Regions from separate parts of the Pseudoalteromonas sp. S2721 genome, predicted to be linked through region 3. Evidence: predicted binding sites of a transcription regulator. Region 3 holds the regulator's gene; each other region holds the start of a gene.
What was found. Region 3 encodes LexA, which represses DNA repair genes until DNA is damaged. Its sites were predicted from a motif close to TACTGTATNNNNATACAGTA; they were not measured.
Positions count from the first base shown of each region.

Region 1: a site for LexA is predicted at 1,960-1,979, ahead of CWC02_RS12730 (YebG family protein). Genes of this name have one in related genera too.
Region 2: a site for LexA is predicted at 1,232-1,251, ahead of CWC02_RS16130 (SulA-like leucine-rich domain-containing protein). Genes of this name have one in related genera too.
Region 4: a site for LexA is predicted at 2,317-2,336, ahead of ruvC (crossover junction endodeoxyribonuclease RuvC). Genes of this name have one in related genera too.

Region 1 covers NZ_PNCZ01000030.1:30,612-33,862, reverse strand. The annotation lists gene putP (sodium/proline symporter PutP) at 30-1,541, shown strand; gene CWC02_RS12730 (YebG family protein) at 1,605-1,907, opposite strand; gene CWC02_RS12725 (ComEA family DNA-binding protein) at 2,154-2,447, shown strand; gene CWC02_RS12720 (DUF6170 family protein) at 2,475-2,777, opposite strand; gene dsbB (disulfide bond formation protein DsbB) at 2,777-3,251, opposite strand, start outside.
Region 2 covers NZ_PNCZ01000042.1:52,410-55,660, forward strand. The annotation lists gene CWC02_RS16125 (S9 family peptidase) at 1-972, shown strand, start outside; gene CWC02_RS16130 (SulA-like leucine-rich domain-containing protein) at 1,275-1,712, shown strand; gene CWC02_RS16135 (YchJ family protein) at 1,753-2,232, shown strand; gene CWC02_RS16140 (alpha/beta hydrolase) at 2,229-3,053, opposite strand; gene CWC02_RS16145 (alpha/beta fold hydrolase) at 3,056-3,251, opposite strand, start outside.
Region 3 covers NZ_PNCZ01000028.1:84,895-88,145, reverse strand. The annotation lists gene CWC02_RS11965 (hypothetical protein) at 1-278, shown strand, start outside; gene CWC02_RS11960 (PaaI family thioesterase) at 286-723, opposite strand; gene lexA (transcriptional repressor LexA) at 885-1,502, shown strand; gene coxB (cytochrome c oxidase subunit II) at 1,940-3,082, shown strand; gene ctaD (cytochrome c oxidase subunit I) at 3,082-3,251, shown strand, end outside.
Region 4 covers NZ_PNCZ01000001.1:1,449-4,699, reverse strand. The annotation lists gene CWC02_RS00020 (ABC transporter permease) at 1-2,249, shown strand, start outside; gene ruvC (crossover junction endodeoxyribonuclease RuvC) at 2,387-2,911, shown strand; gene ruvA (Holliday junction branch migration protein RuvA) at 2,913-3,251, shown strand, end outside.

The DNA.
Region 1 (3,251 bases), on a different contig from region 3:
AACTTTTGGAGGCTAATTTGGAAACAGGAATGATAATTTCGTTAGCATTGTACTTCATCGTCATGTTGGGGATTGGGCTATATGCTTATAAGCAATCTACCGACGATGTATCAGGCTATATGCTAGGTGGTCGTAATTTATCACCAAGTGTTGCTGCGCTTTCAGCTGGCGCATCTGACATGAGTGGTTGGCTGCTAATGGGCCTACCAGGTGCAATGTACTTGTTTGGTTTAAGTAAGGTTTGGATTGCCATTGGTCTAGTACTCGGTGCTTGGGCTAACTACTTCTTAGTCGCGCCTCGCTTGCGTGTTTACACAGAAAAGGCGAATGACTCAATCACCATTCCTGATTACTTCGCAAACCGCTTTGATGATAATAAGAATATTCTGCGTGTTATCTCTGCGATTGTAATCATTGTTTTCTTTACTTTATATACCTCATCAGGTGTTGTTGCAGGTGGTAAGTTGTTCGAAAACTCATTTAATATGAGCTACGAAATGGGTCTATACATCACAACAGGTGTCGTCGTGTTATATACCTTGTTTGGTGGCTTCTTAGCCGTGAGCCTGACTGACTTTGTGCAAGGTTGTATCATGTTTATCTCGCTGCTGGCTGTGCCAATTGCGACGTTTACCATGCTTGATCAGCCAGTTATGGATACACTTGCCAATGCACGCTATGACTTATTATTAAGCTCACCAAAAGAATCAGAAATTCATGCACTTAATATGATGGATTGGTTTGCAGGTGGTTCGACTATAGCGATTATTTCAGCAATGGCATGGGGCCTTGGTTATTTTGGTCAGCCACATATTATTGTGCGTTTTATGTCTGTACGTTCAGTGAAAGATATGCCAACCATGCGTCGTGTGGGTATGTCGTGGATGACGCTATCAGCAATTGGTGCTGTGCTAACTGGTCTATTTGGTGCTGCTTATATGCTTGAAAACCAAATGCCTATTGATGATAAAGAAACTATTTTCTTAGTGTTGTCTGAGCTTATCTTCCATCCTTTAATTGCCGGCTTCTTATTGGCAGCTATTTTAGCGGCGATTATGAGTACTATCTCATCACAGTTATTAGTGTGTTCAAGCTCTCTAACTGAAGATTTCTACAAAATTTACTTAAACCGTAGTGCATCTCAAAAAGAACTGGTTTTAGTTGGTCGTATTAGTGTTATCTTAGTTGCCTTATTTGCTATTTACCTAGCTTATGACCGTAATAGCTCTATTTTAGACTTAGTAAGTAATGCATGGGCTGGTTTCGGTGCAGCATTTGGTCCACTGGTGTTACTGAGCCTTTACTGGAAACGCATGAACTTACAAGGGGCTATTAGTGGCATGGTTGTTGGTGCAGCAACAGTGCTGTTTTGGATATACGCGCCAATTACTATTGATGGCCAAGCATTAAGTGCAATCATTTATGAGATTGTCCCTGGCTTTATTTTATCAACAATAGCCATTGTTGTTGTTAGCCTTATGACGGCTGAGCCGAAAAAAGAAATTACAGACTTATTTGATGATGTTGAATCGTCACTGTAGTTTTTAATTAAACACAAAAAAGGGCAACGGATGTTGCCCTTTTTTTATGATCTAAATTTGCGTTTAGCTTGCCGCTTTTTCTTTTATATCAGCAACGTTATCGTCTGACTTTGCTTTTTTAGGTTTAGCTGGAGCGTCTTTTGCACCTTTAAGTACCGCCATAAATTGGTCTTTTTCTTTTGCCATTTCAAGCGCCAGTGACTCAATTTGTTGCTCGCTTAATGGTACATCAACTTTTTCAAGCATAAGTTCTAATGACTCAGCAATGTCGAGCATTTTGTCATACGCATCAGCTTCTTTCTTAGTAGTAAACGTCATGCGCTCGACTCCGTTTCTTTCTACAACATATTTAACAACAACAGCCATGATTTCTCCTGCATTTAAGCCTGGCATTGCAGCGTAAAATCGCTGCTAAGATTACTGTTTTTATATACAGTAATGCTTCGAGCCTTACTTTGCAAGTAACTTGAGAAAATTTTTATTTAGTAAATTTGACAATACTTTGTGTATTAGCTTTATTTAAAATGTTACCCAAAGTTAAACACAAGCGATGGAGTGAGTGTTGGGTAATCGCTAACTATCAGTCCAAACAAGGGCGTCATGGAGGAAATTATGAAATTACTATCAAGTATTTTACTTGCCGCTACTCTTGCATTACTACCTGCTACACAGGTATCAGCCGAAACACCAACCAAAGCAACACAAGTTAAAATGCAAAAGCTGAGTATTAATAAAGCCAGCATTGAGCAGCTAACTCAATTACCGGGTATTGGTGAATCAAAAGCGAAAGCGATTGTCGAGCATCGCACCAAGCAAGGCTCGTTTAAGTCGCTAGAACAATTAAAAGAAGTAAAAGGAATTGGTGATAAGCTATTCGCTAAACTTGAGGGGAAAATTACACTATAAATAGCAGGTTATCACCTATACAGGGCGTTATTCGCCCTGTTTAAATTCATTGATAGCCTTGTCTAAATGCGCTAACGCGAACATGTTTTCGATAGGTGTTGTGATAAGAGGGTAACTTAAACCTGCTAACAACAACCAAGGAATAAGCATCCACCCTTCAAAGTAAGCTAAACCTAAAAATAATGGCGCTAAAAAGGCAAGCTTACATACCGATAAAATGATCTTTTTGCTCGGGCTTAAATGAGCTAAAGCAAGAGCAATAATCTGCTGGCGTTGCCTTACTTTAAAGTTTTTTAAAGTAGGGATTTGGCTAGTAAAAAAATAAATCATTATAGCGACTTTTTGCTCACTAATCGGCTAACTAAAACAGCCACAAATACCACTGAAAATGCTGCAAAAATCACTTCCATCCATGCCGGCATGCTCATTGAAGCAAACTGCCAATCGATATTGCCACAATCACCAGTGGCAGCAAAGAAGCTAGGGATCCATTCATGCAAAGGCATAAAACTTGGGAAGTTAGGTTCAAATGCACAGCTAAATGCAAACGGGTCGGTATTGTTTTGCATTGCAATGTGTTCTTTAGCAATAAAGTAACCCCAAATTGCTGAGATACCCCAAGTGGCAAATGCGACTAAGCGAACAACCATACTTTTTGGGTTAATCGCACCAATCACACCCGCTGCAAGTAAGCCTAAAACAGCGGTGCGCTGATAAATACACATGATGCATGGCTCAAGTCCCATGTTGTATTGAAAAAACAATGCTGTGACTTCAAATGCGAGTGAAATAAACGCTAGTAAT
Region 2 (3,251 bases), on a different contig from region 3:
ATTGCCATGCCATCGCTGCCAGCTGGTAATTTACGTGGTGTGAACTTTTCAGCTGATGAAAAGACCATGGCGTTTTATTTAAATTCAGATACCTCACCAAGTAACCTATTTGTGTGGCAACTCGGTGAATCAAAAGCTAAACAATTAACCAACACATTAAGTGATGCAATTAATCAAAATGACTTGGTTGAAAGCACAATTGTGCGCTTTAAAAGCTTTGATGGTTTAGAGATCCCCGGGGTTTTATATAAGCCTAAGCAAGCTAATAGCAACAACAAAGTACCAGCTTTAGTTTGGGTGCACGGCGGTCCTGGCGGCCAAAGTCGTACAGGATATAGTGCAATGCAGCAGCATCTAGTCAATCATGGTTATGCCATTTTTGCAGTTAATAACCGTGGCAGCTCAGGCTATGGTAAAACCTTCTTCCATTTAGATGATAAAAAACACGGCACTGACGATTTACAAGATATTGTTTACGGTAAAAAACACCTGCAAAGCCTAGATTGGGTTGATGCTGATAAAATTGGCATTATGGGGGGCAGCTATGGTGGCTTTATGACCGCCGCCGCACTTGCCTTTGAACCTGAAGAGTTCAAAGTAGGCATTAATATATTTGGTGTAACAAACTGGGTTAGAACCTTGAACTCGATTCCACCATGGTGGGAAAGCTTTAAAAAGGCACTGTATGATGAAATGGGCGACCCCGCGACAGACGGTGAACGTCACCGTGCCATTTCGCCACTATTTCATGCTAAAAACATCACCAAGCCATTAATGGTGATCCAAGGTGCTAACGACCCACGCGTTTTACAAGTTGAAAGCGATGAACTTGTTGCCGCTGTAAAGGCAAATGGTGTGCCTGTCGAATATGTATTATTTGATGATGAAGGCCATGGTTTTACTAAAAAAGAAAACCGCATAAAAGCCTCAAATGCATACCTTGAGTTTTTAAATACCTACTTAGATAAATAGCAAAATTGCAAAGCTAAAGAGCCGGTATTATGCCGGCTTTTTTATGCAAAACACCTGTATAGAATCAAAATTTAGCAGTTTATACAGTACTGTATAAAACACTGTATATATTTAATGGTAAATTTTTCATCTTTTTCCACCTTCAAACCAAAACAATAAACCATTGTTTAATAACAATTAAATTGTTTTTATTAAAATAAAACTGAATCATTGGTTAAAAAATAGCAAAAAAGTACTTGCGCAAAAATACTGTATAAACTACTGTATACACATACTGTATAAACAACCAGTGAGTGAAAGTTATGTTACAGCCAATTACCTTAAGAACAGTTAAAAGCTATCAACAAGATAACGACAAAGCGTCTGTTAATTTAATTCAAATTGAAGACGAAATTTCAGCAACCTTTGAGCTATTAAAAGTATTGCATCATTACAATAGCCAAAATGCATGGACACTGCTAATTGCTCCTGATCATGTTCCTAGTAAAGCATTATTAGATTCGTGTTCGATTGATACCAGCAAACTTCTTGTGATCAGACAAAAACATTTAGTTAATCTTGAGTACGTTCTTAGTTCAGCATTACATAACGGTAATTTTGCTGCTGTGATCACATGGACAGATATTGTAAACAATCATCAACTTGATTCGATGAACTTAAACCTTGAGCAGGCATCTGCTAAATTTTATTGTTTTACAAAAAGCGCTCAATTAAACAATTTAGTACCGCAGCCACAATAGGCTTGTTAAAATAACAATTTATAGTTTTAGGTAAGTTGTTATGACATCACTCACACACTCCCTTTGTCCTTGTGGCAGCGAATCGACTTACGAGCTTTGCTGCCAGCCTTTTCATACAGGTGCAAGCCAAGCTGATACGCCAGAGCAACTTATGCGTTCTCGTTTTAGTGCTTACGCACTAAAAGATGCAAAATATGTATTTAGTACCTATGCACAAAGCCAGCAAGCCGCTAACCCTGTTCGCGAAATTAAAGATTTTGCTAATAGCTGCCGTTTTACCAAGCTAAGTGTTTTAGATACTGAACATAACGATCAAGAAGGTTTTGTCGAATTTAAAGCTAATTACTTTTATCAAAACTTGTATTGTGAGTTACACGAGAAGTCGCGTTTTATTAAAGAAGATGGCCTATGGCGTTACCTAGACGGTGATATAACGCCAGTTGCAGATATTAAAATAGGCCGTAACGACGAGTGCCCTTGTGGGAGCGGCAAAAAATATAAAAAGTGTCACGCTCTTTAGTTACCATTAACCTGGTAAATCCAGTCTAAGGCTTGGGTAATCGTTGTTGGGAATGCGGTTGCATGGCGTGCCTGAGGAATAACAAATAAATTTGTTGTAACCAGCGCGCCGCTTTGTTTATTAATTTTAGCTGCTAATTGCCTTGCGCCCGACACCATTTTTTCACCTTCACTTTCTTCAAGTTCTCCGATACCAATGTACACTTTAGTTGCTTTACCTGCAGGTACGACAGGCAAAGCTAACAGGCTGTGCTGCTTAAACCACACTGAAGGACTGCCGATAATATAATTTGAAAAAAGCGAAGGCTCAGTGAATAAGGTATAAGCCGCAAATAAACCGCCAAGTGAGTTACCGACTAACGTACTTTTTTGGGTTGTTCTGTAGTGAGCCTCAATATGAGGCAATACAGTATGTTTTAGGTAATTTAGATACTGACTTGCTCCGCCTGTTTTACGCTGCCAATTTTTATCTTCAAATGGCGTATAGTCATAAATACGGCTATTGAGCCCAGATACACCTTTTTGATATCCAACTGCAACGATAATTACCTCCTCTATAGCCCCCGAATTCATCATAAAGCGACTAGCACCAGAGGCAATTGGCAAACTGTAGTTTGCATCTAATAGGTAAATAACTGGGTAGCGCTTCTGGTTCTGCTTTTGGTAGCTGCGTGGCAATTTAATCGTAATGGGGTATTCGTTTTTGGTATGTTTATCTTTAAGTAACACAGTATTAGTACGTGGCAAAGTAAACGGCTCAGCATTGCTTACAGAGCTCACACTCAAAACACTGATCACAATAACTAACAGTAAATAAGGCATAGTTAATCCTTTAGCCACTTCTTAATTGGTAACAGCCACTCATCTTTTGGTTTATAAAATGCGCCATGGGAGAGCCCTGTATTAATGCTTATTTCTTCGAACTTGGTTACGTCACTTCTATCAATTAAAAATTGGCAAGAGCCAACCTGATCTGAGCGCTCAAAGATAGAATACACTTTGCCATAAGCCTTAACTGAA
Region 3 (3,251 bases):
ATGACCAAGATGAATACCGCCAACTAGCACGTATTGAAGCAACCGCAGATATCAGCTCTCCAGATAAAGCCATTAACCAGCTTTGCGAGCTTATTGAGTCATGCTCGCGCAATGCATTAAAACAGTGGTTATCGTGCTCAAAGCGTACATTTGATATAGGCTTTGAATCAGGTAATTCGCCTAAATGCTTTAACCAACCCCTGCATGCCGACACCTTGTTACGTATCTCAGCAATTGGTGCAGGGATTGAAATTACTATTTATCCTGTCGAAAAATAGCCAGAATTTATCGCTCTACAACAGCTGCGGTCATTCTTGATACGCAGCAAAGCTCTCCTGCGGCATTGGTAATTTTAATATCCCAAACAGATGTTCGCTTACCTAAATGCAGCGGTCTTGCTGTTGCTGTTAACGTTCCTTTGCGTGACGCTTTCATGTGGTTGGCATTAATTTCTTGGCCAACAGCATAGAACTTATTGAAATCAACCACGAAATTGGCTGCATAGCTTGCCACTGTCTCTGCTAATACAACGTTTGCTCCGCCATGAACCATACCCATAGGGTTATGATGCTCAGGAATAGCAGGCATAGTTGCCATTAAATAATCATCACCAATTTCAGTCACCTCAATGCCCATAGTTTTCATTAAAGTGCCTTGACCGGTGATCCCTTGTTCTAGCTCTTTGCAAAGCTCTAACGTGATTGGGTGGTGCCAAATACTCATTGTGTTTCCTTAGCCTGCTAATTAAAGCTAATACCTTATGGCATCTTTCGGTGTGGTTCAATGTTAGTTTTGTAGCAATATGGTGGGGTTAATTTAAATTTGCGATTTTCAAATAACTGTATATACTCACAGTTAAATGTACTGTATGGAAAACCAGTTGTATGCGCCCATTAACTAAACGCCAATCGCAAATTTTAGAACTAATTAAAGTCTTTATTAAAGATACAGGCATGCCACCTACGCGTGCTGAAATAGCTCAAACATTAGGTTTTAAAAGTGCCAACGCTGCTGAAGAACACCTAAAAGCACTGGCTAAAAAAGGCATGATCAAAATGAAGCCTGGGGCGAGTCGCGGTATTCAGTTAATTGAAGAAGATGAGCCAGAGCAATTAGGCTTACCTTTAATTGGCCGTGTTGCAGCCGGTGAACCTATTTTGGCGCAAGAACATGTTGAAAGTCACTGCCAAGTTGATCCTTCATTATTTAAACCTGCTGCCGATTTCTTACTGCGTGTAAATGGCATGAGTATGAAAGACATTGGTATTATGGATGGCGATTTGCTTGCAGTACACAGAACACAAGTTGCTGAAAATGGGCAAGTAGTTGTAGCTCGAGTCGATGAAGATGTAACAGTTAAGCGTCTAGAAAAAGCGGGTCGCAAAGTACTTTTACACGCTGAGAACGAAGAGTTTTCGCCTATTGAGGTTGATCTTGAGCACGAGTCGTTCAACATCGAAGGGTTAGCTGTTGGGGTTATTCGTAACGCTGATTGGATGTAACTGTTCCCAATTTGGTGCACCAAATTGACTCAATTTGGTGCGCCGCTGAAATTTTACTACTTAATTAGGATTTGTGAATCCTTACTCTTCATTTAAAGCCTTATATGGCGCAGTTTTCCTCTCTTTTTATATTTCGTTTTTACTCCTAAACATTAAATAACGCGCTGATTATAGTTGTTATTTCTGCACCAAAATAAACATTTATTATCATTAAAACTTGCTTATTGGTCATTTTTTAACTAATTGGTTAATACACTGTATTAACACCTAATTAATAAAAAGACACAAAAATGTGCGAGGTGTTAGACAGGGGGTCGGTATCATAAGTGGGTCAAAATGATACGTAGTCGCTCTGAACAATAAGAAAAACGAATGGGCACCTTGCTGTATCGCCTTTTCGCTTTGCGTCTTGCAATAGCATCTAAAGGAGCCGTCACATGGGTAAACTGCGTTACGCCTTGTGGCTTATATTGGTTGCACTTCCTGAACTTGCATTGGCGAACAGCCAATACAATATGCGTAAAGGGGTGACCGATATAAGTAATAATGTTTATGAGTTACACATGACGATATTTATTATCTGCTGTGTAATCGGCATCATCGTATTTGCGGTGATGTTTTGGGCTTTAATACACCACCGTAAATCCAAAGGGGCCAAGCCTGCCCAATTTCATGAAAGTACAAAAGTTGAAATACTTTGGACTGCCATTCCATTTGTCATCTTAATCGCCATGGCTGTGCCTGCCACAAAAACCTTAATTGCCATGGAAGATGCCTCTAAAGCCGATATCACCATTAAAGTGACGGGCTCACAGTGGAAGTGGCATTATGAGTACATGGGTGAAGACATTGCCTATTACTCGATTCTATCTACTCCTAAAGATCAAATAGACAACCAAGCAGAGAAAACTGAACATTATTTGCTTGAAGTAGATAAACCGCTAGTACTTCCTATCAATAAAAAAGTTCGCTTTTTAATGACTTCAGACGATGTAATTCATTCATGGTGGGTGCCTGATTTTGCGGTTAAAAAGGATGCAAATCCTGGGTTTATCAATGAAGCGTGGACACGTATTAACGAGCCAGGCGTGTACCGTGGCCAATGTGCTGAGTTATGCGGTAAAGATCATGGCTTTATGCCTGTAGTGGTGAAAGCTTTACCTGAAGATGAGTTTGCTAATTGGCTTGCAGATGCTAAGCAAGAAAAAGCCAATGCGGCCGCAGCGGATGCTGCTTTGCTTGATCAAACATTACCGAAAGAAGAGCTTATGACCTTGGGTGAGCAAGTCTACATGGCTAGTTGTGCTGCATGCCACCAACCTACCGGTATGGGCCTACCTGGCGTATTTCCAGCACTTAAAGGCAGCCCGATTGTATTAGGTGATGTAAAAGATCATATAGATATTGTGTTACACGGTAAGCCTGGCACAGCAATGCAAGCGTTTGATAAACAGCTTTCAATCAAACAACTTGCTGCGGTTATTACTTATAAGCGAAATGCGTGGGGTAATGACACCGGCGATGTTATCCAACCGAGTCAAATTCAAGCCGCGATTGATGCAGCAGCGGAGGCGAACTAATGAGTAACGTTATTAACGAGCAAGCAACTGGGCATGCGCATCACGACCATCATCACCCTGCTAAAGGTTTTAAGCGTTGGCTTTACACCACCAATCATAAAGACATCGGGAGTTTATACCTGATTTTTTCACTCACCATGTTTTTAATTGGCGGAGCAATGGCAATGGT
Region 4 (3,251 bases), on a different contig from region 3:
TAACTTACTTCGACACCATGTTATTTGCCGGTGACGAAATGCAACTTGGCTCGGTTAAAGCGGTATCAAACACCTATCCGTTAAAAGGCGAGTTAAAAGTAAAAACTAGCCTGACTGGTCAACCACAAGTAACAAACGACATCCCTAGTCGTGGTGAAGTATGGTTAAGTGAATCTGTGTTTTATGCGCTAAACATTAAAGTGGGCGATAAAGTAGAGCTTGGTGCTGCTACGTTTACGGCTAGTCATGTTGTAGCCGAAGAGCCTGATGCACCGTTTAATGTGTTCTCGAGCAGCCAGCGAATCTTAATTAATGAAGCAGACATTGCTGTTACAGAGGTAATTCAGCCGGGCAGCCGGGTGTTTTACCGCCAACTTTATGCTGGCGACAAAGACAATTTAGATACCTTCTATGCGTGGTTAAAACCACAGATGAAAGAAAACCAGCGTTGGTATGGTGTTAAAGACCGCCAGTCACCTATTTCTAATAGTTTAAATCGTGCCGAGAGTTACTTATTGTTAGCTGGTTTGCTAGGCATTATTTTAGCAGCTGTTGCTATTGCGGTATCGGCAAAACGTTATTGTGAGCGTCAGTACGACCCAGTTGCTATGATGAAAACGCTTGGCGGTAGCCGCGCTATGATCCGTAAAATCTATTTATTACATTTGAGCCTTGTGTGTTCAATGTCGGTGATTGTCGGTTTATTGATTGGTTATGGTTTACAAGCGGTTGCCACGGATTATTTGGCACAAACCATGGGCACAGCACTGCCGAGCGCATCGGCAAAACCTTGGATTATTGCGATCAGCACAGGTGTGATTTGTGCGGTTATGTTTTCAATTAAACCGCTACTCGATTTATTTGATATTCCGCCGCTACGTGTACTTCGCCGTAATTTAGGCGACCGTTTATTAGTAAGTAAAGTGCACCTTACTATGTCGGCGCTTACTGTGTTTTTACTGATGTGGTTATTTAGTAACAACATCAAAATTAGTGCAATTTTGTTCCTTTCGACGGCATTTTTAATTGCGGTGTTATTTGCTTTATCGAAGGTTATTTTTGGTGGGGGCCGCAAACTTGGCTTGAGTCCAGGCAACAGTTGGTCATTGGCGATTGCGTCAATTCAAAAGCGTGCCAATGTGAATGCTGTGCAATTAATTAGCTTTGCTTTGGCTATCAAGTTATTACTGTTTTTAATTGTACTTAAGAACGACATGATTTCGGACTGGCAGTCTCAGCTTCCTGAAAATGCACCTAATTCATTTTTAGTGAACATTACTGAGCAAGAGTTAGAGCCTATTACTAGCTTCTTAGCGCAAAACGATATGCCAACGTCTGATTTCTATCCGGTTGTGCGTGGCCGTGTAAACGCAGTTAATGGCGAGTTGGTTGCCCGCGAAGTATCGCAAGAAGACAACGAAAAGAAAGATGAAGAAGCCCGCTCTGGTATTGGCCGTGAGTTAAACCTAACTTGGCGTAAAGACTTGCCTAATCAAAACGAGCTTATCGACGGTGCATGGTTTAGTGAAGACTCAGTAGCCGAGGCATCGGTTGAAGAGTCGACGCTTGAACGCCTTGATGTAAAAATTGGCGATACGCTTACCTTCTTAATTGGTGCACAATCATTCGATGCAAAAATTACCAGTGTGCGCAAGGTTAATTGGACAACGCTTAAACCAAACTTCTTTATTATTTTAAGCCCTGATGTGCTAGCGAGCTTTCCTGCTACTTATATTTCATCAGTGAATGTAAAAGCAGAGAAAAAACGAGAGTTTAATGAGCTAATGCGTCAATACCCCACGGTTAACGTGATAGATGTTGAAAGCTTCATTAAACAAATTCGCTCAACCATAGAGCAAGTATCGTTAGCGATTGGCTTTGTACTAGCGATTGTGGTTGCCTGTGGCGCTTTAGTACTTATTTCACAAGTGCAAGCAAGTTTGGGTGAGCGAATGCAAGAGATTGTTATTTTGCGAACTTTAGGTGCTAAAGGGCGCTTAATTAAAAATGCCACCTTATATGAGTTTTTACTATTAGGTGTTACTGCAGGTTTAGTGGCTGCCATTGTCAGTGACATCGCTCTGTTAATAGTGCAAAAACAAATGTTCGATTTAGCAGGTAAGTTCCACCCTCATATTTGGGTTATTGGCCCAGCAGTCGGGGGCTTATTTGTGGCATGTTTAGGTTATTTGATGATAGCCCGCACAATGCGAAAAAATACCCAAGGCTTATTACGCTCGCTCGCGTAAATGGCTTAATTAAGGTTGACTATAAAATGCTCGCAATTGCGGGCATTTTTTATGAATTGCAATTGGTTACTGGTAATTTATACAGTGCTCTGGCATTATTAACCGCAGATAATAATGATAATAGACGAGTCAGTTAGTTGGCGATTATTTTAGGGATTGATCCTGGTTCACGATTAACAGGGTACGGCGTGATTGCTCACCAAGGTGCTAAGTTCACTTATTTAGGCAGTGGCTGCATTAAATTGGCCGATCACGATTTTCCGATACGCTTAAAAATGATTTACCAAGGGATCAGTCAATTGGTAGAGCAATTCTCCCCAGACAGTTTTGCTATCGAAAAAGTGTTTATGGCGCATAACCCTGACTCGGCACTTAAACTAGGCCAAGCACGTGGCGCTGCTATCGTTGGTGCTTCAATGGCAGAGCTGCCAGTTTATGAATATTCAGCTAGGCAAATTAAGCAGGCCGTTGTAGGCAATGGCGGAGCCGATAAGTCTCAAGTACAGCATATGGTTAAAAACATTTTAAAGCTGCCAGGTACCCCTCAAGCCGATGCCGCAGATGCTTTAGCAATTGCTATTTGTCATGCACACTCAGAACAAAATTTAATAAAACTTGCGGGCAGTGCGAGCAAAACCGTAAGAGGACGATTAAGGAAGTAATATGATTGGTCGATTAAATGGCTTACTTGTTGAAAAGCAGCCACCAGAAATTCTTATCGAAGTAAGTGGTGTAGGCTACGAAGTACAAATGCCGATGACTTGCTTTTATGATTTACCGGCAGTGGGTGAGCAAGCGATTATTTATACCCATTTTGTGGTACGTGAAGATGCCCAGCTATTATTTGGCTTTAACAACAAAACCGAACGCGCTTTATTTAGAGAGCTTTTAAAAGCCAATGGTGTAGGGCCAAAGCTTGGTCTAGCTATTTTATCGGGTATGTCGGCGCAGCAATTTGTAAGTTGTGTTAATAATGAAGATGCGACCACACTGGTTAAACTA